Regions from separate parts of the Metabacillus sp. Hm71 genome, predicted to be linked through region 1. Evidence: riboswitches for the same ligand, from Rfam matches in the RefSeq annotation. Region 1 holds a riboswitch; each other region holds the start of a gene.

Region 1 (10,434 bases):
TATGTTGAGGAAATTGCATCAAAAGGTGTAGATTTGCTTGGAAGTCAACCGACAGAAGGGAATATTAGAGGTGGGCTGACAACAATCGAAGAAAAAGCGTTAGGAAATATTGAAAAAACCGGTTCAAAGCAAGTAGTGGATGCTTTAGAGCCAGCAGTGGCACCTACTAAACAAGGCTTAAACTTCATGGATACATCATCTGCAGCAGCTGAATGCATTACCTTAATGGCAGCAGGGGGAGCAGTCGTTCACTTATTTCCTACTGGACAAGGAAATATTATCGGAAATCCAATCGTACCTGTTATAAAAATTTCAGCTAATCCGATTACAGTCGATACAATGAGTGAACATATCGATGTGGATGTAACAGGGCTGCTAAAACGCGAATATAACTTAAAAGAGTCGGGAGATTTATTGCTCGATATGTTAATGAGAACGATAAATGGAAGATTAACAGCTGCTGAAAGCCTTGGACATAGAGAATTTGTTCTTACGAAGCTGTATCGCAGCGCCTAAGCGAGGTGAACAGTAGTGAAAATAATTATTTCGGAAATGATGCATCCATCAGGTATTTCAAGATTACAGTCTATTGGGGAGGTTGAGCTGCTCCCTGATTTATGGAAAAGCAAGAAGGAATTATTGCAGAAAATGAGTGAAGCAAATGCACTTATTGTACGAAACCAAACAATAGTGGATGAGGAAGTCTTAAAAGCAGGAAAAAACTTAAGGGTGATCGGCAGATTAGGTGTAGGTTTAGATAATATTGATCTTCATGCAGCGAAAAAGTTTCAAGTAAAAGTCGTTTCAGCTAAACATGCTAACGCAGTTTCAGTAGCTGAATATGTGATGGCTGCAATTCTAACAGCTTCTCGTTCCATAACTCAAGCAGGTGAAGATGTTATCAAAGGAAATTGGAATCGGGCACTTTTTACAGGTCATGAAGTATATGGAAAAACATTAGGGTTGATTGGAACAGGTGAAATTGGGCATAGACTTGCCAAAAGAGCGATCGCTTTTGGAATGACGGTTATTGGCTATGATCCATATGTCAGGGAAGAGGATTTCCCCTTTGTAGAAACAGGAATTATGAAAGCTGATTTTCATGAGGTTCTAAAACAGGGAGATTTTATTAGCATTCACACTCCCTTAACAAAAGACACGAAATCATTAATCAGTTGGAATGAATTTCATTTAATGAAGAAAAACGCCGTTGTGATTAATACATCAAGAGGAGGAATAATAGACGAAGCAGCTTTGCTGAAATCTGTGGAAGCTGGCCATCTTTCAGGCGCGTTTTTGGATGTGCTTGAAGTAGAACCTATTAAACTAGACAATCCTTTATTAAACAATCATAAGATTACTATTACTCCTCATATAGCTGGATTAACGAAGGAATCACAAGAAAGAATTTCTGCGATTATTTCAGATGAGGTTGTAAATGTCCTTCAAGGCAAACATTCATTGTCACTCGTTCCATTATAGGTTTTGAAGGGGGAACTAATATTATGACGTTCTATCAAGCTGATACATTAAAAAACTATATAAAAAGCATATTAATAAGCCAAAGAGTCAAAGCGGAGGATGCTGAAATTGTTGCAGATTCTCTTGTAAGAGCAGATCTTGAAGGAATTAGCAGCCATGGAATCAGCCGATTACCTATTTATTCAAAACGATTGGAAGAGAGCAGAATAAATCCTGCTCCTTTTATTAAAATTGAAAAATCAGGATTATCGACATTACTAGTAGATGGAGATCATGGGGTGGGTCAGGTTGCTGCCTATAAAGGGATGAAAGAAGGAATAAAGACTGCAAAGGAAACAGGAATTGCAGCTGTCGCCATACGAAATAGCAATCATTTTGGGTGTGCATCCTATTATTGTCAAATAGCTTGTGAGGAAGGTCTTGTCTCCATCGTCATGACAAATTCTCCGCCAGGAATTCCGCCATGGGGAGGAAAAAAAGCTTTTTTCGGCACGAATCCAGTCGGGTTTGGGTTTCCTGTAAAAGACTTGCCAAATGTCATTATTGATATGTCCGCAAGCGTAGTAGCGAGAGGAAAAATCATTGAGGCTGCAAAGGAAGGGAAAAGCATACCAAAGGGATGGGCAATCGATCAAAACGGTTTAGATACAGAAGATCCAACTGCAGCAATCAATGGGGCGATTCTTCCTTCAGGTGGTGTTAAGGGATATGGCTGGGCATTAGCAATTGAAATCCTAACAGGTATTTTAACCGGAGCTGCATATGGTCCGCATGTCCAAAACATATATCATGATCATCACCAACAATCAAACGTCGGACATTTCTTTATTCTCATTGATGTTGAAAAATTCATACCATATGAATATTTTACAAGTCTTGTTAAAAATATGCTCATCGAATTAAAAGAAGTTCCTAAAAAAGACGGTACAGATACCATCTTCTATCCAGGTGAAAGAAGGGAAAAATCCTATCAAAAACATTTATCTTCGGGGATAAACTTATCTCCTGAAGTTGTAAAGGACCTAAGTCTTTTAGCGAGACGTTTCAATATCGAAAATCCCTTTGAAATAGGGAAATGCGATGTTTGAACATGTAAAGTTTGATCGATCAACCGTACCTAGTAGAATCGTAGAAGAAATAAAGGCACTTATTCAAGAACAAAAGCTTATGCCAGGGGAAAAGCTCCCGTCAGAGAGGGATCTCTCCCTTACATTTAATGTGAGTCGTAATACTGTTCGAGAATCCTATAAGATTCTTTCAACACTTGGTTTTATTGAGATAAAGCATGGACACGGAGCTTTTGTTGCAGATGGAGGTAAGAATTTAGCAAATTTAACTGATCAATATTTCATTAGAAGTGATCAATTATCTGATTTATTTGAAATAAGGAGATTAATTGAAACGAGTGCTGTCATCTGGTCTGTTGAGCGGGCTTCAGATAACCAGATTGATGAGCTTTATCAGTTTGTAAAAGAGACTGTCCTTTTATTAAACAAAAATAAGGTGAATGATCGTATATTGTCCGAAAGAGATCACACGTTTCATACAAAGATTGCAGAGCTATCACATAATGCCATTGCATTCCGAATTATGAACAGTCTAACAGGCTTTTTTAATAAAGTGAGACAGGAGACAACTAAAATTCCTGATCGAATATACGACTCTTGGCAGGAGCATATTCAGATTGTTGAAATGATGAAAAAACGTGATTCAGTTAAAGCAAAGGAATATATGGAGAAACATTTACAAAGTGTCGAGCAGACTTTAAAAAAGGAATTGGAAGGAGGTAAGCTATGACAAGCAAGATATTGAGCGAACAAACTATTGGCGGATTTCTTGCTATACTTTTCGGTTTATTATCGCTATATGAAGCTAGCAAATTGAATTCATATGGTCAGGGACTTTTAATTGGTGATCATGTTTTCCCAGGAATAATTGGTATTCTTCTAGTGGTGTTTGGCATAAGTTTAGTTTTTGAAAGAAAAACAGATCGTAAAAAGGCTGATTTAGTAAATCGAAAAACGCGGAAAGTCTTAATTGCCTCTATTTTCATCCTATTACTCTATAGCTTTCTGATTGCAGCAGCAGGTTATGTAATCAGCACTTTGCTAGTCTCTGTCAGCTTAATCAGACTAATTGGAAACTATCGTTGGCTGATTTCTATCCTGATTGGAGGAGTGATGACAGCTGTCTTTTATTTATTATTTATCATTTTGCTTAAAACTCCGTTTCCAATCGGTATGTTTACACTATAAGGAGGGAGTTATGTGGAATCAATTGTTTATCTATTAAATGGTCTTAGTGAAGTGATAACTCCGTCTAATTTGCTGATTGTCTTAATTGGTTCATTACTCGGGACACTAGTTGGCGTTCTTCCCGGATTAGGTCCAACTTCAGCCATTGCCGTCCTTTTGCCAGTAACAACGATGCTTGATCCTGCTCAAGGACTCATGATGATGGCCGGGATTTATTATGGCTCCATGTATGGCGGATCAACGACAGCAATCTTAATGAATATTCCTGGCGAGTCTTCATCCGTACCTGCAACGTTGGATGGTTATCCGCTTGCTATGGAAGGAAGAGCTGGAGCTGCACTTGGAATAGCTGCTATAGGGTCTTTTATGGCTGGAATTATTGGATTGATAGGACTTGTTCTATTCGCTCCGATTTTAGCAGATCAAGCTTTAAAGTTTGGTCCGCCGGAATATTTTACCCTAATGCTCATTGCATTGCTTGTCCTGTTTAATTTAACAGGCTTCTCATTTAAAAAATCGTTCATTATGGGGTTATTTGGATTTTTGTTTTCTTTAGTTGGAATTGGTGTTACCACTGGTATGCCCAGATTTGATTATGGATTCAGCTTTCTAACAGGCGGTTTTGAAATGATCAGCATAATTATTGGTCTCTTTGCCATCTCAGAAGTTTTAAAAGGACTAGAAGAAAAACGCAGTACAAAGAAACATGTAAAGATAAAAGGGGTCTTTCCGACGAAAAAAGACATTAGTGTGAGTAAATATCCGATTATAAGGGGGAGTTTACTTGGTTTTTTCCTTGGCGTTTTACCAGGAATTTCAGCCACGATTACATCGTTTTTATCCTATGATCTAGAAAAGAAAGTCTCAAAGCATCCTGAAAAATTCGGGAAAGGTGCAATAGAAGGGGTGGCAGGACCGGAATCAGCTAATAATGCAACAAGTTCAGGCGGGTTTATTCCCCTTTTATCATTAGGTATACCTGCATCGCCGCCTTTAGCGGTACTATTAGCAGCTCTAATGATTTATGGACTGACACCTGGACCCATTCTATTTGAACAGAATAGCGAAATGGTGTGGCTAGTTATTGCCAGTATGTTTATCGGGAATGTCATTTTATTAGTATTGAATCTGCCTTTGGTCGGGGTGTGGGCAAAGCTGACGGAGGTTCCTTTTGGAATATTAGCTCCCATTATTTTATTAATTAGCATCCTTGGTGCATATTCTGTGAGAAATAGTATGTTTGATGTAGTTGTTGCCATTATTTTTGGCGTTTTGGGTTATGTATTCAATAAATACCAATGGCCCATCATTCCATTTGTTTTATGCTCTGTCCTTGGACCGAAAATAGAGAGCTCTTTTTTACAATCAATGGAAATGTCATCGGGAAATCTACTTATCTTTATACAAAGACCAATCTCCTTAACGATTCTATTAGTTGCTGTGGTATTTTTAATTTTTTCAATCTTTTTAATGAAAAGAACGAAAAATAGAATTATGCAAGAAACAGGGGAACAAATGGAATTCTCTTAAAAATAAAGATCTTATCTGGGAGGTTATTTATCATGAAAAAATTACAATCGATCTTCGCTGGTTTTCTATTAACGACTGTATTTCTATCAGGATGCGGGGCAAATTCAACATCAACGGCCAATAAATCCAGTGATAGTATCGACTACCCTACTAGGCAAATCGAGCTCGTCGTTCCTTTTGCAGCTGGTGGCGGTGTTGATCTGGCAGCACGTGCTGTTGCTGATTATGTAAGCCAAGAATGGGATCAGCCGGTTGTTGTGACAAACAAACCTGGCGGAGGTGGAATCATCGGTGCACAATATGCGTTAAAAGAGGCAAAGGCAGATGGATATACAGTATTAGTTAACAACAATTCCTCGACAACTATGTATGAAGCAGGAAATTCCAATCCTACAATCACAAGCAAGGACAACAAATTTGCAGCCAGAATTGCTGAAGGTACACTTGCCTATGCTGTAAAGGCTGATGCAGAATGGGAAAATTTCAAGGAGTTTTCAGAATGGGTAAAGGCTAATCCCGCTGAGTTAACATGGGCCAGTGTTGGTCCAGCTGGTTTTTCCTCTTTTGGGGCAGCGGAGTGGCTTAATACATTAGGAGTCGATTTTAAGAAAACATCAATGGTTTCATCTGAGGGGGCATCAGACTCTGCGGCAAAGGTGGCAGGTGGACATGTCATTCTTGCGGTCCATACAGTTGGGGAATTTGCTCCGCTTGTAGAAGCAGGTAAAATTAAACTGCTTGCTGTTCAGTCGGATGAGAGAAGTCCTCTATTTCCAGAAGTGCCGACAGTGAAAGAAGAAGGCTTTGAAGGTTTAACAGTCAAATGGTGGACGGGTTTGTCGTTTCCAGCTAATACGCCAGATGAAATCGTAGAAAAGTGGGATCAAACCGTTCAAAAAATGGAAAATGACCAGCAGTTTATCAAGCAATTGGAAAAAATAAAGCTGTCACCTTCCTATTTAAATTCTGATGAGTTCACAAAAGATGTAAAAGAAGAAACAGATCGATATACAAAAATTGCGGAAGAAACAGGGATCAGGAAATAATATTTTCTAAATTGATGGCGTGTGAATTGACACACGCTATTTTTCTATTTAAAAGGAAAAATACCCATTTTTAATTGTTGGTTGTCATAAATGAAATATGTTGTCCATTTCCTTCACTTAAAAAGACATTTTAACGAACTATGATGAAATTTGTTAAGTAATTAGGTATAGTAAATGTGGAAATCATTTAAAAATGAGGGAATAGGATGTCACCAAAAACAAAAGAATCAAAAAAAATTGCTAGATATTCATTAATGATTATGGGAGTAGGTTATATAGCAACCATCCCATTTGATGGGTCACTTTGGATTGATTTATTACATGGAGGTTTTGAAGCGGGGCTTGTTGGCGGTTTAGCTGATTGGTTTGCTGTTACTGCTCTGTTTCGCCATCCGCTTGGATTACCAATCCCCCATACCGCTTTACTGCCAAAGAATCGTAAAAGAATGTCAAATGCACTTGTTTCAATATTGAAAAATGACTGGCTTTCTAAGGAAAGCATCCAGGAAAAAGTAAAAAACATTCCTTTTGCAGACAAACTAATGGCAATGATCGAAAAACAGCTGCAAAATGATACATTTAGAAAAGCTCTTATTAAGCTGCTCAAGAAAATGATTGGCTACATAGTAGTTGAAAAGCTAACACCATTCATTAAAAAACATATCATAGAGACACTTTCAAATATGGAAATGGGAAATGTCCTTCAAGTCATAAGCTCACAGCTACTTAAAGAAGAGATAGATAAGAAAGCTTTGGATCACATGTTAAAAAAAGCAGATCATTGGTTACGACAAGAACAAACCAGTCAGCGATTAGGTACCGTTTCCATGAATGTCATCAACAAAATTGAAGCAGATGGAATGCTTCAGTTTGCGCTAAAATCGATACAAAGTCTACTTAGTGAGGAAAAACTGGGTCAAATTGTGCAGAACCTATTACTAAGTGTCGTAAAGAGTTTGCAAAACGAGGGAGAGCCAAATCGAGAAGCTTTACTTTTATATTTTAGAAAAGAGATTCAAGGTTTGAATGATAATAGGGAGTTAGTGGAGGGAGCTGAGAAATGGAAAAATCAGCTTCTAGCGAAATGGCAGCCTGATCAAACGATAACGGAAAGTCTGCGGAAAATACAACAAAAAGTATTAGATTTCGTAGATGACGAAGATTTTATTGATACCTATCTTATTCCATTGAAGAATCGTTTACTATCCATTATTCAGGAGAATAACAAAGATATTGATCACTGGATCCAAAAACAAATAACTGTTTTCATTGAAAATAATCATTCACAAATCGGCAATCTGGTACAGGAGAATTTGGATAAATTAGACACTGAAACACTGATCGATATGATGGAAAATCATATAGGAAAAGATCTTCAATGGATTCGTGTTAATGGGGCAGTTTGTGGTTTTATCATAGGGATTCTCCTTACAGGAGTACAAGCTTTGTTTAGTTTAGTATCATAGGTTTACTCGTATTTAAGAGTATCGTTCCATACTGTGTCCTTTTGTTTTTAATGAAAATAAATTTAAGTTTAGTTTATAAAAGAAAAAATGGCATGTATAACTTTTACCGTTTACACGCCTTTTTCAATTTTACTAAAATGTATTCCACATAAAAAATCAAAATCATTATGAACCTAAGAATAATTCGACCATGATGAAGACTGAATCCACCGAATTTGGCGTTCTACTATCAGACGCTGTCGCTTGAGTTTTCGTAATTTGCCATCTAAGTAAAGATGGCAAGATGGATGTTTGTTTTGATGATAAATAAAAAGAATTTCTTCATTTAATTCCTTATATCTTTTTAAAAATTTGTTTAGCAATATTGATTGATTTAGTTTTTTTTTAGTTTGGATGGTTTTTAGCTTTTCAATTATTTCTTCCTGCCACAAAGGATCCCCTATCTGACCTGCAAAAAGATACAAATCTAAATAATCATTTACCTCTAGCTGCATTTCATGAATGCTCATAAACATTCTCCTTTCTTATCTGCTGGAATTAGCACCTTACAGAAAAAAACACTGTGGTTGCTGAGGTTTCGCAGGACCAGTTCCTCCACCTCTCTTGATAAGATGATTTTATTTCTCATTATAATAATCGGATTAATTGGAATTGTCAATTGATTTGTTTGAGGTTGCTTTCTTTATTAAAAGGCATACAACAGTTATTATAAAAACCCGTATTAGAACAAGATCATGTATGACTGATGTGAGATCAATGATATGAAAATTCAATAAAATGGTTGATTTTTCTAAACTTTCATCATATGATAAATAAAACAAATATAACCAATAGGTAATGTCGGAATTAACAGAGGCAGTATTACTATTCATTGAATCATAAATTAATGTCGACTATTTTGCTCAACAAATAATGAACGGATAAAAGTTGACTAAATCACTCAACTTTATAGGAGGAGAAAATGAAGGTTTCTAGTAAAGGAGAGTACGCATTAAGGGCTTTATTGGTTTTAGGTCAACAACAAGGGCAGGTCATGACCATTCAGGAAATCTCAGATAAGACCCTTGTTACGATCAACTATTTAGAGCAAATATTACTTCAATTAAAAAAATTGGATTTCGTAAAAAGCAAAAGGGGAGCGCGGGGAGGATATTTCCTTCATAAAGAGGCAGACCAAATTAACATTGGTGAAGTGATTCGAAGATTAGAAGGACCATTATCCCCAATGAGCTGTGCATCGATTACAAAATATGAGCCATGTCCATTGGAAGCAGGATGTCAATTAAAGCCGCTTTGGTCTTTAGTCAGGGATACGATAGCCTATGTTCTTGACCGTACGACTCTTGAAGATTTGCTTTTAAACAAATTGAATTTATTTAAAGGGGATGATTTAGTTGGCTTCAAAAACTAAAATAGATCAGGCTGTGATCGATAAAATCGTCAGTTTTCTTGAAAATATCGAATATGGGACCGTGCAAATTACCGTTCATGATTCTCAAGTCACACAAATTGAAAAAGGTGAGAAGTACCGTTTTGCTATGAAGAAAAGTAATGAGAGATTAAAAAATTTAAATACTAACTAGTCTATTAGATTATAAAAAATGAAGACACGCCTCTTTTTTGACTGCGATTTAACAAAAAAGAAGCGTGTTTTCATTTTTAGAATTGTATAGCAAAAAATTCACGCTAGTACCTTAAAACATACCGTTCTCATTGGGGGAATCCTTTGGAATAGGCTGACCGATATCCCACAATTCAACAATTTGGTTATCCAGAAAACGAAAGATATGGACAACAGCTCCTCCAAGATCATCTGGATTTTGCTTGACATGGGAGTGAACAGCAACGGTATCTTTTTCTTGAATAGCAAGTTTGACCTCAAGAATCTTGTGAGGATTTTTTGCTGCATTTTCTTCCATCGCAATCATAAGAGAGTCTGCATCACCACGGAAATAGGGATTGTGGTGACGAAAATCAGGGCTTATGTATCTCTCGTATGCTTCCGGAACGTTTCCTGATGCTACTAACTGCAGAAAAGATACTGCTTTTTCTTTGAGGGAATTTGTCGAAGTAGGCGACTGTTCTGTATTCATTTAAATCATCCTTTCTTTTCAAAAATTTACATATTAGAATGAATAGACGTTTATGATAAATAAAATTCTATGTCAATCGCTGGAACAATAATAGGATAAACTAGTATGGTTGTATGATATACTTTTTGAAAAAATGTAAGGAGGAGAAATATACCTTGAGTATTCAATTTGAAGTGAAAAGATCCTTCAAAGTTTCCAAACAAATGGCCTATAATGGTTTACTTGATCTTGATTCTGCGAAGCAGTGGATGCAAGGATTAGTGGGAATAGAGCGATTAGATGAAGGTCCTTTGCAAGTGGGAAGTCAGTGGCTGGAAACTAGAAGAATGTTTGGACAAGAAGCTACTGAACATTTTGAAGTTGTCGAGCTTAAAGAACCTGATAAAATTGTCCTTCGCTGTGATGGCACGAAAGGAACAACGGGGAAAGGAGAATTCGTATTTACATACATACTTGCTTCATCCGGTGATCATACTGAGATTACGTTGAATGGTGAGATAAATGGGCTTACTGGTTTCGCGAAATTTTTTGGGAAAATGATGGCTGGTACCTTTAAAAAAGC
Region 2 (10,434 bases), 1.2 Mb from region 1:
AATGACCGGCGAATTCATTATTTGGATCAGAGCCGGCGCGATTACAGGCTACAACATAGCACTGATTTTCAATTGCACGGCTTAATAGCAGTGTTCTCCAGTGATGGAGTCGCAGCAGCGGCCATTCTGCTACGACAAATAATACTTCTGCACCTCTTGTTGTATGGGCGCGAATCCATTCGGGAAAACGAATATCATAGCAGATTACACCAGCACAATGTATGTCAGCAATGTTAAACAAACCTTTTTCAGTTCCCGCTGTTAAGTAATGATGTTCATCCATTAATTTAAATAAATGGAGCTTACTATATTCGTTAACCAATTCCCCTTGATGATCGAATATGTACATCGTGTTTGTTATTTGATCTTCCACCTTTTTGGCTACAGAACCTCCAACGATGTTAACTCGATATTTTTTCGCAAGTTCACTAATGAATTTTCTCGTTTGTTCGCCGTTTTCATCGGCAATTTCATCTAAACGCGTTAAATCATATCCCGTCGTCCAAAGCTCAGGAAGAACAATAATGGATGGTTTTTCTTTTTCAATAATCGATGCCACTTTTTCTTCTACTTGTCGATAATTAAAAGATGGATCACCAAATTTAATATCTAATTGTATGCAAGTTATGATAGGTTTCATTTAAATCACACCTTCATTTTAAAAATTTTACTTTACAAGTTGATTCTAACAATATATGATTTGTGACTAGAATTTCAAGAATTTTTTGAGTAGGTGTTAAAAATGAAAAACTATGAACAATCACATCTATTAAAGTCATTGCCAAAGCAATTTTTTGCTAGCCTAGTTGCAAAGGTTAACAAAATAGTTGAACAAGGACATGATGTGATCAATTTAGGTCAAGGAAATCCCGATCAACCCACACCAGATCATATTGTTAAAGCGATGCAAAAAGCGGTTGAAAATTCGGCTTACCATAAATATTCGCCTTTCCGGGGGCAGTTGTTCCTAAAAGAGGCGGTTGCAGCCTTTTATAAACGGGAATATGGAGTGGAAATCGAGCCGGAAACAGAGGTGGCAATTCTCTTCGGGGGAAAGGCAGGTCTTGTTGAGGTTCCGCAATGTTTATTAAATCCTGGTGATATTGTACTTGTACCAGACCCGGGCTATCCTGATTATTGGTCAGGTGTTGAGCTTGCGAGAGCAAAAATGGAAATGATGCCGCTCATTAGTGAAAATCAATTTTTACCTGATTATCATAGCTTGTCGAAGGAAGCGGTGAAACAAGCAAAACTGATGTTTTTAAATTATCCAAACAATCCAACCGGGGCTACTGCTACAAAGGAATTTTTCGAAGAGACAGTAAAATTTGCGGGAGAGAATGATATTTGTGTTGTTCATGATTTTGCATATGGAGCTATAGGATTTGACGGTAAGCAGCCAATGAGCTTTTTACAAACAAAAGGAGCAAAAGAGGTTGGAATTGAAATCTATACTTTTTCAAAATCCTTTAATATGGCAGGGTGGCGGATTGCGTTTGCTGTCGGAAATCCTTCTGTTATCGAGGCGCTCAATCTTTTACAGGATCATCTGTATGTCAGTGTTTTTAGTGCGATCCAGGAGGCTGCTGCACATGCTTTATTAAGCTCTCAATCATGTGTTGAAGAGTTAAATGTTCTTTATGAATCACGAAGAAATGTTTTTATAAAGGCGTTGGCAGAAATTGGTTGGGATGTAACGGCTCCAGCCGGTTCTTTCTTTGCTTGGCTGCGAGTGCCAAGTCAGTTTGAATCATCAGAGGCTTTCGCTGATTATTTATTAGAGAGGGCGCATGTTGTTGTTGCGCCCGGGATCGGTTTTGGTGAACATGGTGAAGGCTATGTAAGGATTGGTCTTTTAACTTCTGAAGAAAGACTGGCGGAAGCTGCTGAGCGAATAAAAGCTTTAAACCTGTTTTAAAAAATCATTATTGACAGTTGGAAAATGTTCTGTCATAATCCTTAGTAATTTCACAAAATTTAATGATTATTATGAACGTTTCGTTCTTATCAAGAGCAGGTGGAGGGACTAGCCCTATGAAGCCCGGCAACCGACTTAAGATGGATTTAAGCACGGTGCTAATTCTTGCAGCATTATGCTGATAGATAAGGAGATATGCTTGTTATTCATGCTTGTAACAGCCTCTTCGATATCTATGAGTATCGAAGAGGCTGTTTTAGTTTGTATACAGCCATAATTGTTCAAGAAATAGGAATTGTTTTAAGAAGCATGCCTTTATAAAAAGTGGTACTATAAGAATGATAAATAAAAAAATTCAGAAAATCTAAAAGTGTTTTAAGAAAGTAGGGTTTTAAGTGAGTGAAGTAATTGCTACTTATCTTGTTCATGATGCTAAAGGAGATTTAAATAAAAAAGCGGAAGGGATTGCTTTAGGTTTAACAGTCGGGTCCTGGACAGATCTTCCATTGCTTGAGCAGGAACAGTTAAAAGCACATAAAGGTCGAGTATTAGAAGTCGTGCAACTAGAAAATTGTGAAAATACAAATCACTATTTAGGGAAACGTGTTACGATTGGAAAGCTGAAAATTGCTTATCCTAGTTTAAATTATAGTCATGATCTTCCTGCCATTTTAACGACTGTTTTTGGCAAGCTTTCACTAGATGGAGAAGTGAAGTTAATAGATTTAGAATTTTCAGATGAAGTCAAGAAAGCTTTTCCTGGTCCTAAATTTGGTGTTTCTGGGATTCGCGATTTACTTGGTGTCTATGACAGACCTCTGTTGATGAGTATTTTTAAAGGCGTGATTGGGAGAGACCTTACGTATTTGAAGGAGCAGCTAAAACAGCAGGTATTAGGCGGCGTTGATTTAGTCAAGGACGATGAGATCTTGTTTGATAATCCGTTAACACCTTTTGAAGATAGAATAATCGCAGGTAAAGAGGTGTTGCGAAATGTCTTTGAAGAAACAGGCCACAAGGCATTATATGCAGTCAATTTATCTGGAAAAACATTCGAATTAAAAGACAAAGCAATGCGTGCGGTTGAGCTTGGGGCGAATGTGTTATTATTCAATGTGTTTGCCTATGGTCTTGATGTGCTGCAAAGTTTGGCTGAAGATCCTGATATTTCGATTCCAATTATGGCGCATCCAGCTGTAAGCGGAGCTTCAACAGCTTCAAGTCTTTACGGCTTTTCAAGCTCGCTTTTGCTTGGAAAACTTTTGCGTGTCGCTGGAGCAGATTTTTCTTTATTTCCGTCTCCGTACGGAAGTGTTGCATTGGATCGTGAAGAAGCGTTAGGTATTGCTGCAAATTGTTTACATGAGGAAACATATAAGCAGTCATTCCCTGTACCTTCTGCCGGCATTCATCCGGGACTTGTACCACTCTTAATCCATGATTTTGGTAAAGATTCAGTGATTAATGCAGGCGGCGGAGTTCATGGGCATCCAAACGGAGCAATAGGAGGCGGACAAGCATTTCGTGCGGCAATTGATGCTGTGCTCTCTGGGGTTTCATTACATGAAGCGGCAACGGAAAGTGCAGATCTTAATCTTGCCATTGACCTCTGGGGTGCAAAAGAGGTGAGCAAATGATCAACAAAGCAATTATCTGTGATTTTGATGGAACGATCACGGAAACGGATAACATTATTGCGATCATGAAAAGATTTGCGCCTCCTGAATGGAATGAGCTTAAAGATGATGTTCTTTCACAAAGGATATCTGTAAAAGAAGGTGTAGGCAGCATGTTTAAGCTGCTGCCATCTTCATTAAAAAATGAGATTATCGAGTTTATTTTAACTCATGCAAAAATTCGTTCAGGATTTGAAGAGTTTGTCCAATATACGAAAGATAACCATATTCCTCTATACATCGTAAGCGGGGGAATTGACTTTTTTGTTTATCCGCTCCTTAACGGTTTGGTGGATGAGAAACAAATTTATTGTAACAGAGCGGATTTTTCACAGGAAATGATCCAGATTGAATGGCCGTATAGCTGTGATGAAACTTGTAAAAATGATTGCGGCTGCTGTAAACCTTCTCTTATTAAAAGGTTAACAGATAATGAACAAGGCAAAATAGTCATTGGCGATTCAATAACAGATTTACAAGCTGCAAAGCTGGCAGATCTCGTGATAGCAAGGGATTTATTATTGGAAAAATCGAAAGACTTACAGCTGCCACATCGAGCGTTTACAACCTTTTATGATGTGATTCAAGTGTTAGATTCCCTTGAGGAGGTGAAAGCATGAGCCTATTGGACCAAAGATGGGAAGAACTTGCTGATATAAAAAGAGTGTTAGCTAACCGTGATTGGTTTCCTGGTACTAGTGGTAATTTAGCCATAAAGGTTGATGATCACCCCCTCAGCTTTCTTGTAACAGCTAGCGGGAAGGATAAGACGAAGGAAACAAAAGAGGATTTCCTGCTTGTAGATGGCCAAGGTCTGCCAGTTGAGAACACTCATTTAAAGCCTTCTGCAGAGACACTGCTTCATGTAGAGGTTTTTAACAAAACAAATGCTGGGTGCAGCCTGCATGTTCATACAGTTGACAATAATGTCATTTCTGAACTTTATGGTGACAAAGGATGTATTACGTTTAAAGGGGTAGAAATCATTAAGGCATATGGATTGTGGGATGAAGATGCTGAATTTACCATCCCAATTATTTATAATCATGCACATATTCCAACCTTAGCCGCTGAATTCACGCAATTTGTAAACGAAGATGCTGGCGCTGTTCTAATAAGAAATCATGGAATTACTGTATGGGGAAGAGATGCATTGGAAGCTAAAAAATACTTAGAAGCGAGTGAATTTTTGTTTTCCTATCATTTAAAGCTGCTCACCTGCAAAAACCTTATGCTGAACAAATAGTTAATCCTGATTAATATAACATATTATTTAAAATGGAGGAGAAGGAAAATGGCAGTGATCAAAGTTAGAAATACAAAAGAAGTGATTCAAGGTCATGATAATGTTTTAAGCTTCTTAGAAAAACAAGGTGTATTATATGAACATTGGGATATAAATAAACTTCCGGCTGCTTTAAAGGATAAGTTTGTTTTAACTGATCAAGAAAAAGAAGAAATCTTGACAACTTACAAAGAAGAGATTGAAGATTTAGCTGAGAGAAGAGGATATAAAACCTGGGATATTGTTGCATTATCAGATGCTACGCCAAACTTAGAGGACTTGCTCAAAAAATTTGAACAAGTACATACTCATACAGAAGATGAAGTTCGAGCTATTACTGCCGGACATGGCATTTTTATCATTAAAGGTGATGAAGAAACAGGCTATTTTGATGTTGAGCTTGAAGCAGGGGATGTCATTTCTGTACCTGAAGGAAATCCACATTTCTTCACATTGATGGACGATCGCCAAGTTGTAGCTGTTCGGCTATTTATTGAAACAGAAGGATGGGTGGCGCACCCTTATCAAGAAGAAGTTAATAAATAATTTTAAAAAGCGTAGAGGTGTTGCTTAAACTCTACGCTTTTTTCTATAGTATAGCACGTAGTGATCAATTAGTTAGAGACCAAGCTTTTTATTTACTTCACGTTTTCTATTTGTCAGAGCTGTAAATGCAGCATCTAACTCCTTATATTTATCTGTTTCTGGTGTAAGCAGGCTTAATTCACCAAGAACAGCAGATATTTTGGTATTTATACGCAATAATTCCTCTTCCAATTGCTGTTTGTTTGGGCTGGCTTTTTGCTGCTGTTTTTTCAATTCGTATTGCTCGAGATTCATTTCTACTCGCTTGATTTTTTGCTCTTCAATAACGAGAAGTTTATCACAGAGCTTATTCATAAAATAATAATCGTGTGAGACAATGAGGATTGTTCCGGTAAACTCACTTAATGTTTCTTCTAATTGCTCACGGCTGGCTAAATCTAAATGATTGGTTGGTTCATCTAATATCAACACGTCATATTCGCTCATTAACATATTGGTTAGTTTAATCCGAGTGCGTTCACCTAAGCTGAGTGTGCCAATTTGTTGCGAGATTTTATCTGCCTTCATCCCCATATTTGCAAGGATGGTTCTCGCTTGAAACAGCTTATCCTTTGCAGTAATTTGCAATGCTTCAATCCCTGTTTGAGACAGAGCCATGTCAGCAACATCTTGGCTTAAGTAAGCGATTTTTAAGGAAGGACTTTTTATTAATTCACCAGACGTTAATGTCTCTTTTTCCAAAAGCATGTTTAGGAAAGTCGTTTTTCCAGATCCGTTTGGTCCAACGATTCCAATTCGCTCGCTATGATTTACATAAAAATGGCTGTCTTTAAAAAGAAACCTGTCTCCGAACATTTTAGTAAGATGTTTGGCTTCAACAATTCTCTTTCCTCGTTTTCTATTCGTTTCAAATTGAAAGCGAACCTTTTTCTCTTCTTGAGGTATTTCAATTTTATTTTTTTCAAGCTCTTTATTCAATCTCTTCATTTTTGATTTAATTGCTTTATCAATCTTCTTTGCCTTTACGCCATGATATTCTTTAAAGCCTTCTTGATCTCGCATGGTTCGATGCGCTTTTCCAGACCATTGTTGTAGCTGAGTGATCTGGCTTTCCACATTTGCTTTATATTTTTGTTGAACTTCATATTGATGTAATTGGTCTTCGTAACGTTTTTTCTTTTCCTTACGGTAAGCAGAATAATTACCATTATATTCCGTTAATTTTCCATGGTCTAAGTCAAATATTTTGGTAACTGTTTTATCCAAGAAAAAACGATCATGCGAAATGATGATGACAGTACCGCGGAAATTTTCAAGCTGGCTAATTAACCAATGGACTCCTTGAAAATCAAGATGATTGGTTGGTTCGTCTAAAATGAGAATATCAGGATTTGACGACCAGATTTGCGCTAAGGCAATTTTTAGTTTTTCACCGCCGCTTAAATGATGAAAACGTTCCTGCTCCCAAGTTTGTATTTTATTTAAACCTAATTCACTTGCACTTTCAAGAAATTCAGCGGATAAATAGTTGAAATCATTTACAGAATAATCAACTGATTGCAGCAGGTATCCTATCCGTAAATCATTGTTTCTTTTTATGTTTCCCTCATCAGGTGCTAAGCTTCCATATAGTATATTTGCCAAGGTTGTTTTTCCAGCTCCATTAGATCCAACAAGGCCGATTCGCTCACCTTTATAAAGATCAAATGAAAGATCGTTTAATACGATTTTTTCACCAAAAACCTTTTTTAGATTTCTCACTTGTAACATAAACATAAAAAAACCTCCCTATGAGCCTAGAGAGATTTGACATGCCAAAATATACATAATGATATAAACAAAAAGTGACCAACTAATTATCAATTTTTGCTGTTTCATGTATATGTTGAAGAATGGCAGACTAATCCAATTTCTCTAGGTTTCGTTATATTTCAAATCATTGAATATAATGGCCTAAGAAAAAAGATTAGAACTTCATTGCTTCAACATTCACCCTTTCGATCATTCATATAAAAATAGTATATGAAGAAATAAACAAAAATGCAATAGTAGTGAAATTTTTTTCCATTTTTTCTTAATCTAAGTCTGTCACTTCTTCTGGATCAAAAATTAATTTTGAAAGTGTAACTGCTTCTGCCTTTTGTTTAACCATAGGGATATATTGCTTAAGTACAGAAGCTGTTTTTTCCCCTGCAATTCCAACATGGCCAATGGCAATAATTTCATTATCCATCGCTATTTTATTCATTAACAGATTTGCTTGTTTCGTTATATGAGCGATTGTATATTGCTCATCAAAAAAAAGCTCATTTTCTAAATAGGGAACATCGAGTTCCATTGCCAAATCTGCAACAACACTTTTACCAGTTGTTTTACTATCTAAATAATATAGGCCTCTTTCTTTGCAAACCTCCAAAATGATTCTCATAATACGCCTATCTGCTGTTACCTTTGATCCCATATGATTGTTCATTCCTACTGCATGAGGAACAGCATCAATTGCTTTATTCACTCGTTCTCTTATTTCGCCATCTGATAAATCTGTTGTTATCGCACCAGGTCCCAGCCAGCTTTTTTTACCATGTAACGGCTCCATTGGAAGGTGAACAATCACCTCATGCCCCTTTGCAAAGGCAAGGTTTGCATCCTTTTCAGTTGTTGAAAGAAAGGGCATGACAGCTACAGTAAGTGGAATTGGTAATGACAATATTTCTTCAGTGCCCTTCATCCCGTTACCAAAGTCATCAATGACAATCGCAACATGTTTTTCCTCACGGACTTGTTGATTGTTTGCTGCATGTATTTCTAACGGCATAAATGTTGTGAAAAGGAATCCGAGTAATAGAAGCATTTTCATACACATGTCTCCTTGCTATACCCTGCTTGTACCGCTAAAGGATAATTGGTTTTTGAATAGTCTAACCAGGAATTGAAAAAACATGTCTTTCTGAATACATTATTTAATATAAGAGTTTAAATTTGGAATGGAATGGGAATAGAGTAACAAGTAAATAAATGAGGATCGTTGAAAAATGTCAAAGTAATGTGACTAAAAGATTGTCAAAATATGCAAAAGTATTTACAAACTTGGCAAAATCTGTAATACTTACAAAAGTAAGTAAGTTTTATCCAAAGAATTAAATAAAACTTACCTAAATACAAGGAGGGGCTCTCGATGAATCGTGATCGATTAAAAGAAAAGCTTCTTGAAACAATTAACAATAAGAGACAAGAAATGATTGAGACTGCAAATACAGAGGGCTTAACAAGTGATTCAGCTTTAAAGTGTAGTCAAGATTTGGACAAGCTTTTAAATAAATATCAACTTATTCTTATAGAAGAAAAGGAAGGTACAATAGATCCATTTTATGAATTTGTCCATACAATGACAAGCTGGACACTAGCGGACAATTATTCTCTTCAGTTCATTGAAAAATAAGCTGAGTTTTCAGTGCAAAGAGACTGTCGAAATGGGAGGTAAAACCCTTTTAAGACAGTCTCTTTTTTTGTCGAATCCATTAAAAGCTATTAATTAAAATCACCATAAATAAGATCCCGGTGATAAATGAATAGGTTGCATTTCGTTCATTACCATCACCATGGCTTTCAGGAATGAGCTCTTTATAAATTATAAACAGCATCGCACCTGCTGCAAAGGATAGACCATATGGGACAAGGAAACTTACAATATTGGTTAGATTAAAACCAAGCAGAGATGCGACAATTTCCACCGCTCCTGTTGCTGTGGAGATTAAAAATGCTTTTGCTTTGCCGATATTCTGGTTAATTAAAAACAAGGCAACTAAAAATCCTTCCGGTGCATTTTGTAATCCGATTGCAAATGCAATTAAGTTTCCTGTATCACTTATGTCAGAGGCATAGCTAACCCCAACTGATAATCCTTCAGGCAAATTATGCAAGGTAATCGCTGCGATAATCAGCATTGCCTTTTCGTCGAATTTAATACCGCTTTTGGTATGTTCTAAATCAATATGTGGAATCGCCTTTTCCAATGTTGTTAAAATAAGCACACCTAAAAATAAACCAATCGAAACTTCCAGTACACCGCCATATTTTAATGATTCTGGAATTAACCCAAGCATTGCAGCTGTCATCATAATCCCCGCAGTAAATGCTAGTAAAATATCACGCCAACGATGGGTGATCGTGCCTTGTAAGAACAAAATAGGGAGGGCTCCTAATCCTGTAGATAATGCAGATAATATACTACCTAATAAAACGCCAGACATATATGTATGCTCCTTTGAATGATAATACCTTTGCAATAATTCATCCATATGAATTATTATAGCGCGGAAATATTCAAAATTGAAACAATGTATAAAATTCTATGCAAATATAGTGATGAAAATGACATGAATGGTATGGGATTTACACAAAAACTTGGGCAATCTCACCTTTTATTTATAGTCATTTATGTAAATGTATAAGATAATGATAGATACCATCTATTATTCATCATAAAAGTTTGCAAACAAAAAAGAATATAAAATATTGACTTGATGGAAATGTTCCTCTATTATAGAAATAAAATTGTTTTGAATTCAAGATAATTATTAAAGGATTGAGTTGAAATGGAAAAATCAAATCAAATTGAAGAATCATTAAAGTTCTTTATCGTTCTTTCACGTGCACATCGAGCATTTAACGATGTGGTAAATAAGCATATATCAACATTTAATTTAAACCCTACAGAGTTTGCGGTATTAGAGCTTCTTTATCATAAAGGTGATCAGCCTTTACAGCAAATAGGAGGGAAAATTTTACTGGCAAGCGGAAGTATTACCTATGTAGTGGATAAATTAGAGCAAAAAGGCTTGCTTGTACGAAGAGCGTGCCCAAAAGATCGAAGAGTCACACACGCACAAATTACTGATAAAGGGAAGCAGTTGATCGAAGAAATTTTCCCACCGCATCAAGAAAGGATCAATGAAATTGTAAGCGTCCTTTCTGATGAGGAAAAAAAATTGGTCACAGAGCTTCTTAAA
Region 3 (10,434 bases), 2.0 Mb from region 1:
ACCAAAATAGAACACAAATAAATGGGCTGGTAAATCTGCTACACCTAATAAGATCATCGCTGGAGCTGCAATGGTTGATGTAATAACATAGTTTGCAGTTGTTGGCGCCCCCATTCCAAGAACAAGCGATGCGATCATAGTTAATATCAGTGTTGGAATTAATAATCCTCCCGATAGGTCAATTAATCCGTTTGCAAGCTTTAGTCCTAACCCGGTTTTTGTCACAATTCCCACTATAATTCCAGCAGCCGCAGTTGCTGCAGCAACACTTAAAGCAGTTCTTGCACCATCTACTAATGCATAAACAATGTCAATGATTTTCATTCTTGCATCTTTATTAATAAACCCAACTACAATCGAAATAAGAATGGAATACAAAGCAGCATGTGTTACGGTTATATTTGACATAAGCAAAATGATGATCGCAATAATTGGAATTAATAGATACCATTTTCCAAATACTTCTCTCCTGCTTGGCATTTCTTCTTTTGTTAGCCCACGCAGACCTAATCTTTTCGCTTCAAAATGCGTCATAATCCAAATACCAGCAAAATAAAGGACCGCTGGTATTGCAGCAGCTTTTGCAATATCCCAATAGGTGATCCCATTTCCGATAAATTCAACCATTAGAAATGCTGCAGCCCCCATAATTGGCGGCATCAATTGCCCGCCAGTTGAAGCTGAAGCCTCTACTGCTCCCGCAAATTCCTTCTTATAGCCAAGATTTTTCATCATTGGAATGGTGAAAGCACCTGAGGTAACAACATTGGCAACTGAACTTCCGCTGATCGTACCTTGAAGAGCACTTGAGAAAATGGCCACCTTTGCAGGTCCGCCAATCCTTCTGCCTGCAATCGCAATAGATAAATCATTAAAATATTGACCAACACCTGTTTTAATCAAAAACGAACCAAACAATAAGAAAAGGAAGATAAAAGTTGACGAAACAGCTAATGGTGTTCCTAATATCCCTTCTGTTGTAAAGAACATCGTTTGAACGAGTCTTTCTAAAGTTAAACCTCTGTGTCCGAGAAACCCTGGCATATAAGCTCCATAAATGCCGTACAGCAAAAAGATCACTGCAATGATCGTAATTGGCAAGCCAACCGCACGTCTAGTTGCCTCCAAGACTAATAGGATTGCAATCAAGCCAACAGCAAAATCAAGCGTGTCGAGCCTTCCAACACTCATGACAAGATCTTCAAAAAAGATTGGCCAATATGCTCCAACACCAATACTTAAAATAGCTAAGATGATATCGTACCAAGCAATTTGCAGCTTACCTTTCTGCTTTTTCTTTCGATTTGCCGGAAAGAGCAAGAAGATTAAAGATAGCGCAAAGCCTAAGTGCACTGTCCGTTGGATTTGTGCGGTAAAAACACCAAAAACTGCTGTATATAATTGAAATAAAGAGAATGCCAGTAATCCAATAAAAGCGATCCATCCTAAGATCCCGGTAAGTTTCCTCGTTCCAGCTTCTACATCATATTTTTCAATCAGTGCTTGCTGCTCTTCTTCCGTTAATACTTTCATTTCTTCTTTTTCAGCCATTGATGCTCACTCCTTTCAATTGTTGCCATATCGATAATTTTGTGACAGAAATTCTTACCCATGTTCCAGGCTTTATGTAGTTTGATAATGTATATGTCTTATCTTTATAAATAAGTCGATGATTCGCTCTAACTTGTCCAATTCTCAAATCAATAAATGGAAAAGAACGATTCATATTCCTTATATAGTATCTTCCATCAACTTCCTCAAACACCTCATCCCCTTCTGCATTAGAAGGCATTCCGACCGCAAAATCTTCATAGGAAAGCTCTGTTTGAACGATATGTTTAGCCGATAAACGATATGATTCAAATACATCCGAAAGATGGATGGAATGTGTATACTGTATTTGAAAGGATTTGTCCTGTTTAAGCGACAAATAGGCAAGTAATTGCCCTTTATCCTCATATGTAAACGCAATCACTTGTTTATAAGGAAAGAAAAACAAAAATGCGCTGAAAAGGAGCATGGTGACCAAAAAAAGCACACCAGTCATCCATTTATTTCTCAATGATTATCCCACCTAAAAAACGAAAAAGGAAATCGATAGATCGCAGGGCGATCTACCGACTAATAAATATTTTACTTGGAAACACCTTTTTCTTCAAAGTATTTCGCTGCACCTGGGTGAAGCTCCATTTTCCCTAAGCCTTCAAGTGCTGTTTCTGTTGTAATGAATTCACCTTTAGCATGAGTAATCTTATCTGTATTGTCATACAATGCTTTTGTCATTTCATAAACTAAATTTTCATCAAGATCCTTTGAAACAACTAACATTGCTTTAACCGCAACTGTTTTTACATCAGATTTAATATTGTACGTTCCGCTTGCAATCGTTTCTTCTGAATAGTAAGGATATTTCTCAATCAAACTTTGAATTTTATCATCTTCTAATGGCACTATCACAACATCATTTTGTGCAGATAATGCTTCTACAGCACCAGTTGGAGTACCTGCCGTAACAAATGCCGCATCAATTGTGCCTGATTGAATTCCATCTGTTGACTCATCAAATGAAAGGTTCTGTGCTTTAATATCATCAACTGTTAACCCATGAATCTCTAAAATTTGCATTGCATTAATATAGGCGCCAGATCCAGGTGCACCTACTGAAACTGCTTTCCCTTTAAGATCCTCAACAGATTTTATTCCGCTATCTGCTGTTGTCACAAGTTGTACAGTTTCAGGATAAAGTGATCCGATTGCTTGAATATTATCAATTGGATCCCCTTCAAACATTTCTTTTCCTTCAATTGCATATGCTGCAATATCCGTTTGTGAGAATGCAAGCTCCGCCTCTCCAGCTCTCAACGTATCCATGTTTTCTGCAGAAGCACCAGAGGTTTGTGGTGTAATTTGCGCATCGGTATTATCAGAAATAATTTTTCCAATTTGTCCACCAAGTGGATAGTATGTACCGCCTGTACCACCTGTTAATAAGCTTAAGTTTTGGCTTCCTCCCTCGTTGCTGCTTGAGCCTTCGCCACCTGACGCACTTTCATTGCCGCCGCTGCCGCATGCTGCTATCAACATGGAAAGTGTCAACAACATCACAAACAAAAGTCCCTTGTGACTCTTTTTCATAAAATTTCCCCCTTTTGTTATATAGTGTAAAAGCATACAATCTTATCTTAACATATGAAACAATAAAACTGTCAATTACGATAATTTTGAAAACAAGCGGTTTCTTGTCAAAAAATCAAGTAATTTAGCAGGTCAGCCTTATTAATTTTTTTTACCTCAACTCATGAAAAACACTATTTTCGTATAAACATTCTATTTTTCACCAACTCTATGTATAAATCTAGTATGATCTATTAAAGAAGTTCTTGTCTTTATTCTTGTAACATTATTTTACATTTATTTTTTGGTATCCTTCAAAAAAAAACTGACCCAAATGAGCCAGCTTTATCGAACACTTTCTTTTCTATTTATCTGTGGCAGCTTCTCGAGCGCCTCTGCAAAATCCTTGATTAAATCATCCACATTTTCCAAGCCTACGCTTAGTCTAAGCAGCCCATCTGAGATTCCGCGTTTTTCACGTTCCTCTGGAGGCATTGCCGCATGAGACATTTTCGCTGGATAGGATAGAATCGATTCTACCGCCCCTAAGCTTACAGCAAATACCGGGAGCTTAACGTTTTGAACGAGTGTTTTCACTGCTTCCCCATCTGCTAGTTTAAATGAGAGAACCGCACCGGCTCCTTCGGCTTGATATCGTTGTGTTTCATAGCCAGGGTGAAAGCTTAGTCCTGGATAGTAAACTTCTTCTACTTTCGGATGCTCACTTAAAAACTTTGCTAGTTTAAGTGCTGATTCAGAGGATTGCTTTAGGCGTACATGCAAGGTTTTTAACCCTCTTAATACAAGCCAAGCATCCTGTACACCTAACACAGCACCAAATGCATTTTGCAGCTTATATAGTCGTTCTCCTATTTCAGCATCCTTCACAACAGCAAGTCCAGCGAGTACATCACTATGGCCTGCTAAAAACTTTGTCGCACTGTGTAAAACAACATCAACACCTAATTCCAGAGGTCTTTGCAGCTCCGGTGTTAAAAAGGTGTTATCCAAAAAGGTTAGACAGCCATTCGCTTTTGCAAGATTAACAATACCGCGAATATCTGTCACCTTTAGCAATGGATTTGAAGGTGTTTCCATATAAATAACCTTTGTATTTGGACGAATTTCTGATGCAACTTGATGAAGATCTGTCATATCAACAAATGTATGCTCAATGCCGAATCTCGTTAAAACATCGGTGATAATTCGAAACGTTCCGCCATACACATCTTCGGTCACAAGGACATGGTCCCCTTGAGAAAGCAGCAGAAACGCGGTTGAAATAGCCGCCATTCCTGAAGAAAAAGCTAGTCCTCTTGTTCCGCCTTCTAATTCAGCAATTGCCTGCTCAAGCGCTTCACGAGTTGGATTGCCTGAACGTGCATAGTCATATTTTCCAAATTTATCAACATCAAATTGATGAAAGGTTGAGGAATGGTGGATCGGTACACTTACCGCTCCTGTCCCTAGGTCTACCTTTGCTTCATTGTGCAGCAGCTTTGTTTGAAACGACCACTCATGATTGCTCAACAGTTTCAGCCCCTTTCATCTGTTTAAAGCTTTGCGCTAAATCTTCCATAATATCCTCTGCGTGTTCAACACCTACTGAGAAACGTAACAGCCTATTACAGACGCCATTGGCAATTCGAATTTCCTCTGGAATATCCATATGCGTTTGTGTCGCCGGATACGTAATAAAGCTTTCGATTCCACCTAAGCTCTCTGCAAATGTAATCGTCTTAAGACTCTTTAAAAATGGATTTACCCATGCCTCATCCTGTAAACGGAATGACAACATTCCACCCTTACCTGGATATAAAACATCCCGCACATCTGGATGCTCCTCTAAAAAGCTAGCAACAGCTTTGGCATTTTGCTCATGCTGTCTCATCCGCAGCGACAAGGTCTTCATGCCGCGCATTAATAACCAGGAATCAAATGGAGATAACACGGCACCAATCGCATTTTGATGCTGGAAAAACTCTTCGCTTAATTGTTCTCCCTTTGTCACGACAAGGCCGGCCAGCACATCATTATGTCCGCCTAAATATTTGGTCGCACTATGGATGACGATGTCCGCGCCATCTAGAATTGGTGTTTGAATAACAGGTGTATAGAACGTGTTATCGACGATCACTAATAAATTGTGTTTTTTTGCTACTGCAGCAAGTGCCTTAATATCAGCTTCCTGCATTAAAGGATTTGTCGGTGTTTCGATAAATAAAGCCTTCGTTTTTTCAGAAATTAATTTTTCTGTTTCAGCCGGGTTTGTAAAGTCATCATATTGAAAGGATAAGCCATATTTTTTCCACTCTCTTTCAAATAAACGATATGTCCCGCCATACAGGTCAGAAGATACGATTAGTTCGTCACCGCTCTGAAAGAGGGCCATAATCGTTTGGATCGCAGCCATCCCTGAGCTGAAGGCAAAGCCGCGGTCACCGTGTTCTAAATCAGCGATTGCTTTTTCCACTAATAATCGTGTCGGGTTTCCAGTACGTATATAATCAAAGCCTGTAGATTCTCCAATTCCTGCATGTCGATAGGCTGTTGAAAAATAAACAGGGGGATTTACCGTACCTGTAACATTTTCACTGCGATTGCCGATTTGTGCTAATTTCGTTTCAATTCGTTGATTCATGTCTGTCACCATCCTAAGTGAGTTATTTTTCTAGATTATGATCATGAGAGGAAGCATTTTTAGACTTTTAAATAAAATAAAAAGTCTTCCCCGTTAAGAAGAAGACTGTGTATTTGGATGCGCTTCTTCTTATCTCTCAAGCATAATGCTGGTGTGGCTTGCTGGATTTAGCACCTTGGCACTCGGAAGATCTTGGTGGTTATGAAATCGTTGATTTTACATGTTGAAATTAGGAGGCTTTTAAATAGTGTTGTTTGGTTTTTTACAGCACGCAAGTGCTTGCGGCTTGCTTTGGCAAGCTTGGGGCAGATAATGAAAAATGCTTCGAACAAACAAAGGCGCTTTGTTCGAGTCATTTTCCATTATCTGCCCGTGCTGTAAAAAACAACATAGAGCCTCGCTTTAAACATAGCAAAATTAATATTCACCAGATCTTCACTCGTTTTGACCGGTTGCTGAGGCTTCATTGGGCCAGTCCCTCTGCCTCTCTTGATAAGAATGTATGAAATTTTTATCGTTTACTTTTTTTACTACTTTACATGATTCAAGTAAAGATTGCAATAATATTATTGCAATAGTTTGATATCTTCGACAATTTTTTCAATTTAGAAGGACATGAAAGAGATGCCTCACCCGAAGGAGGCATCTCTTTCATGATTTGTAGTTAATTTGATTCCGATAAATTTCATTTCTGTCATATCTTCAATGGCGTATTTAATTCCCTCTTTGCCAATACCGCTTTGCTTGACACCGCCGTACGGGTGATTATCCTGACGATATGTCGAGATTTCATTAATCCACACACCGCCCATTTCCAATTGGTCTGCAACGCGCATTGCCCGATCAATATCCCTTGTAAAAACACCTGCTTGCAAGCCATAAATCGAATCATTGGCATATCCAATGACTTCCTCCTCGCTCTCGAAAGGAATGACAGATACAATTGGGGCAAAAACTTCCTCAGCAATAATTTTCATATTTCGATCCACATTTGTCATGATCGTTGGCGCAAGTACCGTTCCGTTGCGTTCTCCGCCTGTTTCGATTTTTGCCCCTTTTTCAACCGCATCATCGATCCATTGCTTAGCCCGCTTTGCTTCTTTTTCGGTAATCATTGGGCCGATCTCTGTGTCTTCTTCCTTCGGATCACCAATTTTCAAGGCACTCGTTTGCTTTATATATTCTGACAAAAATGGCTCATAAATGCTCTTATGAACATACACTCTTTGTGCTGAGATACATACTTGTCCTGAAAAAGCGAAAGCACCTTTTACTAATTCTTTCACAGCACTTTCGATATGAGCGTCTTCAAACAAAATATTTGGCGAATTGGAGCCTAATTCCAACGTTACTTTTTTGAAGCCTGCTGACTCGCGAATTTTCCTTCCTACCGGCAAGCTTCCGGTAAAGGTAATTTTATGAACCTTTTCATGTGTGACAAGCGGTTCACCAACCTCTTCTCCTGTTCCCATTAACAGGTTTAATACTCCATCTGGAAGACCAGCCTCTTGAAATAGCTTCACGAGCTTATAGGCGGAAATAGGTGTTTTTTCAGCAGGTTTAAAAACAATTGTGTTTCCGGCTGCAATTGCTGGTGCAAGTTTATGAAGGGACAAATTTAAAGGAAAGTTAAAAGGAGTGATGGCACCCACAACACCCAGCGGAATTCGTTTAACAAACCCCATTCGGCTTTCACCGCCAATTGCCGCATCCATCGGAAGAACTTCACCAGTAATATTCTTGGCAAGCTCTGAGGCGAAACGCAAAACCTGAATGGAGCGGTTAATCTCATCGCGGCTGTACTTGATTGGTTTTCCTGCTTCCTGCACGATCGTTTCCGCAAATTCCTCTGCTCTTTCTGTCAAAAGATCGGCAGTCCGTCTTAAGATGTCAGAGCGTTTATGAGCAGGCATAAATTTCATGGTCGAATGAAAGGTTTCAAAGCTATTATTGACCGCCTCTTCAAGATCTGTACGAGTCGCTAACGCAAGTTCTCCAACTTTGTCTTGATTATAAGGGTTATGAACAGCCAGTGTTTCACGATTGTTTTCGTTCCGTTCTTGACCATTAATGATAGATCCGTATCGCATCATGCTTCCTCCTATCCTAGCAAAGAATTTTTCCAAGCTTCTCCGTTAATTTCATGTTTTCACTGTAATCAACCGGGCAATCAATTAAGACTGGCTTTTTCATTGCAATAGCTTTTTCTAACGCTTGCTTTAACTCTCCACCCTTTTGGATTTGAATCGCTTCAAAGCCATATGCTTTTGCCAGCTGGATAAAATCAGGGTTTCCAAATTTAATATAAGAAGAACGCTTAAACTTTTTCTGCTGATGCCATTCAATCAGACCATACCCTTCATCTCTCCAAAGTAAAACAATTATAGGGAGATTTAGACGTTTCGCTGTTTCAAGCTCTGCACCTGTCATCTGGAAGGATCCATCACCGCAGACTGCTACGACATTTCGCTCAGGGTGGACAAGCTTTGCCGCGATCGCTCCAGGAACCGCAATCCCCATTGAGGCAAGTCCATTTGAAATCAGACAAGTATTAGGCTGATACGTATGATACATTCTCGCCATCCACATTTTATGGGCACCGACATCAGAAATCACAATATCCTCTTCGTTTAGCACAGAACGTAAATCGGAAATGATTTTTTGCGGCTTTACCGGAAAGCTTTCGTCATCTTTAAATTGCTCAAGCTCATCTATTGCTTGCTTGCGAACACTTAATACCCAATCATTATTTCGTTCCATTGAGGAAACGACCTCATTTAGCTTCTTTATATTTTCATTGATATCACCAATGACATTTAATTTGACTGGATAATGGGCATCTGTTTCAGCCTCTTCTGTGTCGATGTGCAAAATAGGTGTCTTTGCTTCCGGATTCCAGTTTTCCGGAGGGTATTCTGCCATATCAAAGCCTATCGCAATAATTAAATCAGATTGATTAAAACCGCACGTAATATAATCATTGCCGCCCATTCCCGCTGTAAGCAAGCTAAGCTCGTTTTTCCACGATAGCGCCCCTTTCCCCATAAACGTATGGACAACAGGGATCTTTGTTTTTTTAACAAGGGTTAACAAACTTTCTGAAGCATGTCTTCTCGTAATTCCATTTCCTGCCAGAATGATCGGACGCTTTGCTTTTTCAATGATCGCTGCCGCTTCTTTGATCACACCATCATCTGCTTCCGATTTCGAATGATGAATAATTTCGAGTGGAGATGCTTCAATCTCCATATCGGCAATATCCTCTGGAAGATCAATATGTGTTGCTCCCGGCTTTTCCTTTGTCGCGACATGGTATGCTTTACGAACCACCTCAGGTACAATCTCGGCCTTTTTAATCTGGGCATTCCATTTTGTTACCGGTTCATAAAGATCAACTAAATCATAATATTGATGTGAAATTTTATGTTGGCGGTCTAACCCAGCCTGACCAGTAATCGCAATTAACGGATTCAGATCCATATTCGCATTGGCTACACCAGTTAAAAGATTTGTTGCTCCCGGCCCTAAAGTCGCCAGACAAACACCAGGCTTATCGGTAAGCCTTCCGTATGTACCAGCCATAAAGGCCGCACTTGTTTCATGTCTCGTTACAATAAATTCAATATCCGAATCCAGAAGTGCGTCCATAAGGTCGATGTTTTCTTCTCCAGGTATCCCAAAAATATACTTAACACCCTCATGTTCAAGACATTTAACGAATAATTCAGCAACTCTCATTTGTAAACACCCTTTGCAGATTAGTTCGATTCTATTTTTTAGTTTCCTTAAAAAGATGTTTTTTAAACTGATTTTTGAAAAATAATGGATTAAATGGTTTATTGGACAAAAAATTAGGGAAGTCAAATGGGGTAATCTGTCTTTAATTCCATGTATAGGTAAGGCCCATAGATTGTATGGTTTAGTAGTATTGATGAAGACTTAATGTTGAAGATGTCAGGGAGTGTCTATAAATTCTAAATAAAATCAATTAATTGATGAAATTTTACATTCTTGTACCACCACCATCGAACATAGAAGTACCTGAATATGGAACTAACAAAAATGGAGTATAATAATTAATGTGATTATATACTCCATTTTTTATCAATTTCCATTTTTTACATTTTATTAAGACTTAAGTGTCTTCTTTGGTATCAGCCAAGTTATCTATAAACCCATGTTTTTCAGAAGCCGGCATTTTTTCTTCAAATTTTTTATTTTCTTCTGCTGAAAGGCGCAATTCTCCTTGAAGGCCTTATAATTTTGGAATAACCGGTAACAAAATATGTGAAGGGTATTTCTCATTATGATAAATGGTTTGGGTGGCAGTATTAAACTTATTACCTTCCAACATAGTTGTACCATTATTAAAATTTACATCAAAACGCGGAAAATTGCTTGATGAAATCTCAACCCTAATTTGGTGACCTGCCAAAAATACATTACTCGTTGCCCATAAGTCGATTACATAAGGAATAATTTGATCTTTAATAATATTACGTTCCTTTTTATAGCCTTTACGAAAAGATGAACGAACAATACCGTCCGTTAAATTATAAGCGGTTCCATCCGGAAAAACATCCACTAATTTTGCTGTAAAGTCAGTGGAGCAGGCATTGGTTTTTGCATATAGAATTACCTTAATTGGACCTGTAACTTCAACAGCCTCTGTTAAAACA

The links. Region 1 has a riboswitch for S-adenosylmethionine ahead of ACSVDH_RS16300 (hypothetical protein). Riboswitches for the same ligand answer to the same signal wherever they lie in the genome.
Region 2: another riboswitch for S-adenosylmethionine. It lies ahead of mtnW (2,3-diketo-5-methylthiopentyl-1-phosphate enolase); the one in region 1 lies ahead of ACSVDH_RS16300 (hypothetical protein).
Region 3: another riboswitch for S-adenosylmethionine. It lies ahead of ACSVDH_RS06485 (methionine biosynthesis PLP-dependent protein); the one in region 1 lies ahead of ACSVDH_RS16300 (hypothetical protein).

The regions. Positions count from the first base shown of each region.
Region 1 covers NZ_CM200278.1:3,322,425-3,332,858, reverse strand. The annotation lists gene ACSVDH_RS16340 (UxaA family hydrolase) at 1-516, shown strand, start outside; gene ACSVDH_RS16335 (hydroxyacid dehydrogenase) at 532-1,482, shown strand; gene ACSVDH_RS16330 (Ldh family oxidoreductase) at 1,506-2,570, shown strand; gene ACSVDH_RS16325 (FadR/GntR family transcriptional regulator) at 2,563-3,279, shown strand; gene ACSVDH_RS16320 (tripartite tricarboxylate transporter TctB family protein) at 3,276-3,737, shown strand; gene ACSVDH_RS16315 (tripartite tricarboxylate transporter permease) at 3,750-5,267, shown strand; gene ACSVDH_RS16310 (tripartite tricarboxylate transporter substrate binding protein) at 5,300-6,313, shown strand; gene ACSVDH_RS16305 (DUF445 domain-containing protein) at 6,520-7,779, shown strand; gene ACSVDH_RS16300 (hypothetical protein) at 7,953-8,288, opposite strand; SAM riboswitch class I at 8,301-8,392, opposite strand; gene ACSVDH_RS16295 (RrF2 family transcriptional regulator) at 8,741-9,190, shown strand; gene ACSVDH_RS16290 (YezD family protein) at 9,174-9,362, shown strand; gene ACSVDH_RS16285 (nuclear transport factor 2 family protein) at 9,474-9,872, opposite strand; gene ACSVDH_RS16280 (SRPBCC family protein) at 10,028-10,434, shown strand, end outside.
Region 2 covers NZ_CM200278.1:2,110,944-2,121,377, forward strand. The annotation lists gene ACSVDH_RS09915 (carbon-nitrogen family hydrolase) at 1-640, opposite strand, end outside; gene ACSVDH_RS09920 (pyridoxal phosphate-dependent aminotransferase) at 743-1,918, shown strand; SAM riboswitch class I at 2,002-2,110, shown strand; gene mtnW (2,3-diketo-5-methylthiopentyl-1-phosphate enolase) at 2,314-3,555, shown strand; gene ACSVDH_RS09930 (2-hydroxy-3-keto-5-methylthiopentenyl-1-phosphate phosphatase) at 3,552-4,214, shown strand; gene ACSVDH_RS09935 (methylthioribulose 1-phosphate dehydratase) at 4,211-4,840, shown strand; gene mtnD (acireductone dioxygenase) at 4,889-5,425, shown strand; gene abc-f (ribosomal protection-like ABC-F family protein) at 5,498-7,201, opposite strand; gene ACSVDH_RS09950 (divergent polysaccharide deacetylase family protein) at 7,500-8,282, opposite strand; gene ACSVDH_RS09955 (Spo0E family sporulation regulatory protein-aspartic acid phosphatase) at 8,601-8,864, shown strand; gene ACSVDH_RS09960 (ZIP family metal transporter) at 8,944-9,675, opposite strand; gene ACSVDH_RS09965 (MarR family winged helix-turn-helix transcriptional regulator) at 10,021-10,434, shown strand, end outside.
Region 3 covers NZ_CM200278.1:1,295,316-1,305,749, reverse strand. The annotation lists gene ACSVDH_RS06505 (TRAP transporter permease) at 1-1,551, opposite strand, end outside; gene ACSVDH_RS06500 (DUF1850 domain-containing protein) at 1,544-2,062, opposite strand; gene ACSVDH_RS06495 (TAXI family TRAP transporter solute-binding subunit) at 2,134-3,135, opposite strand; gene metC (cystathionine beta-lyase) at 3,460-4,644, opposite strand; gene ACSVDH_RS06485 (methionine biosynthesis PLP-dependent protein) at 4,631-5,755, opposite strand; SAM riboswitch class I at 6,115-6,254, opposite strand; gene ACSVDH_RS06480 (aldehyde dehydrogenase family protein) at 6,385-7,848, opposite strand; gene ACSVDH_RS06475 (acetolactate synthase large subunit) at 7,862-9,493, opposite strand; gene ACSVDH_RS06470 (CocE/NonD family hydrolase) at 10,011-10,434, opposite strand, start outside.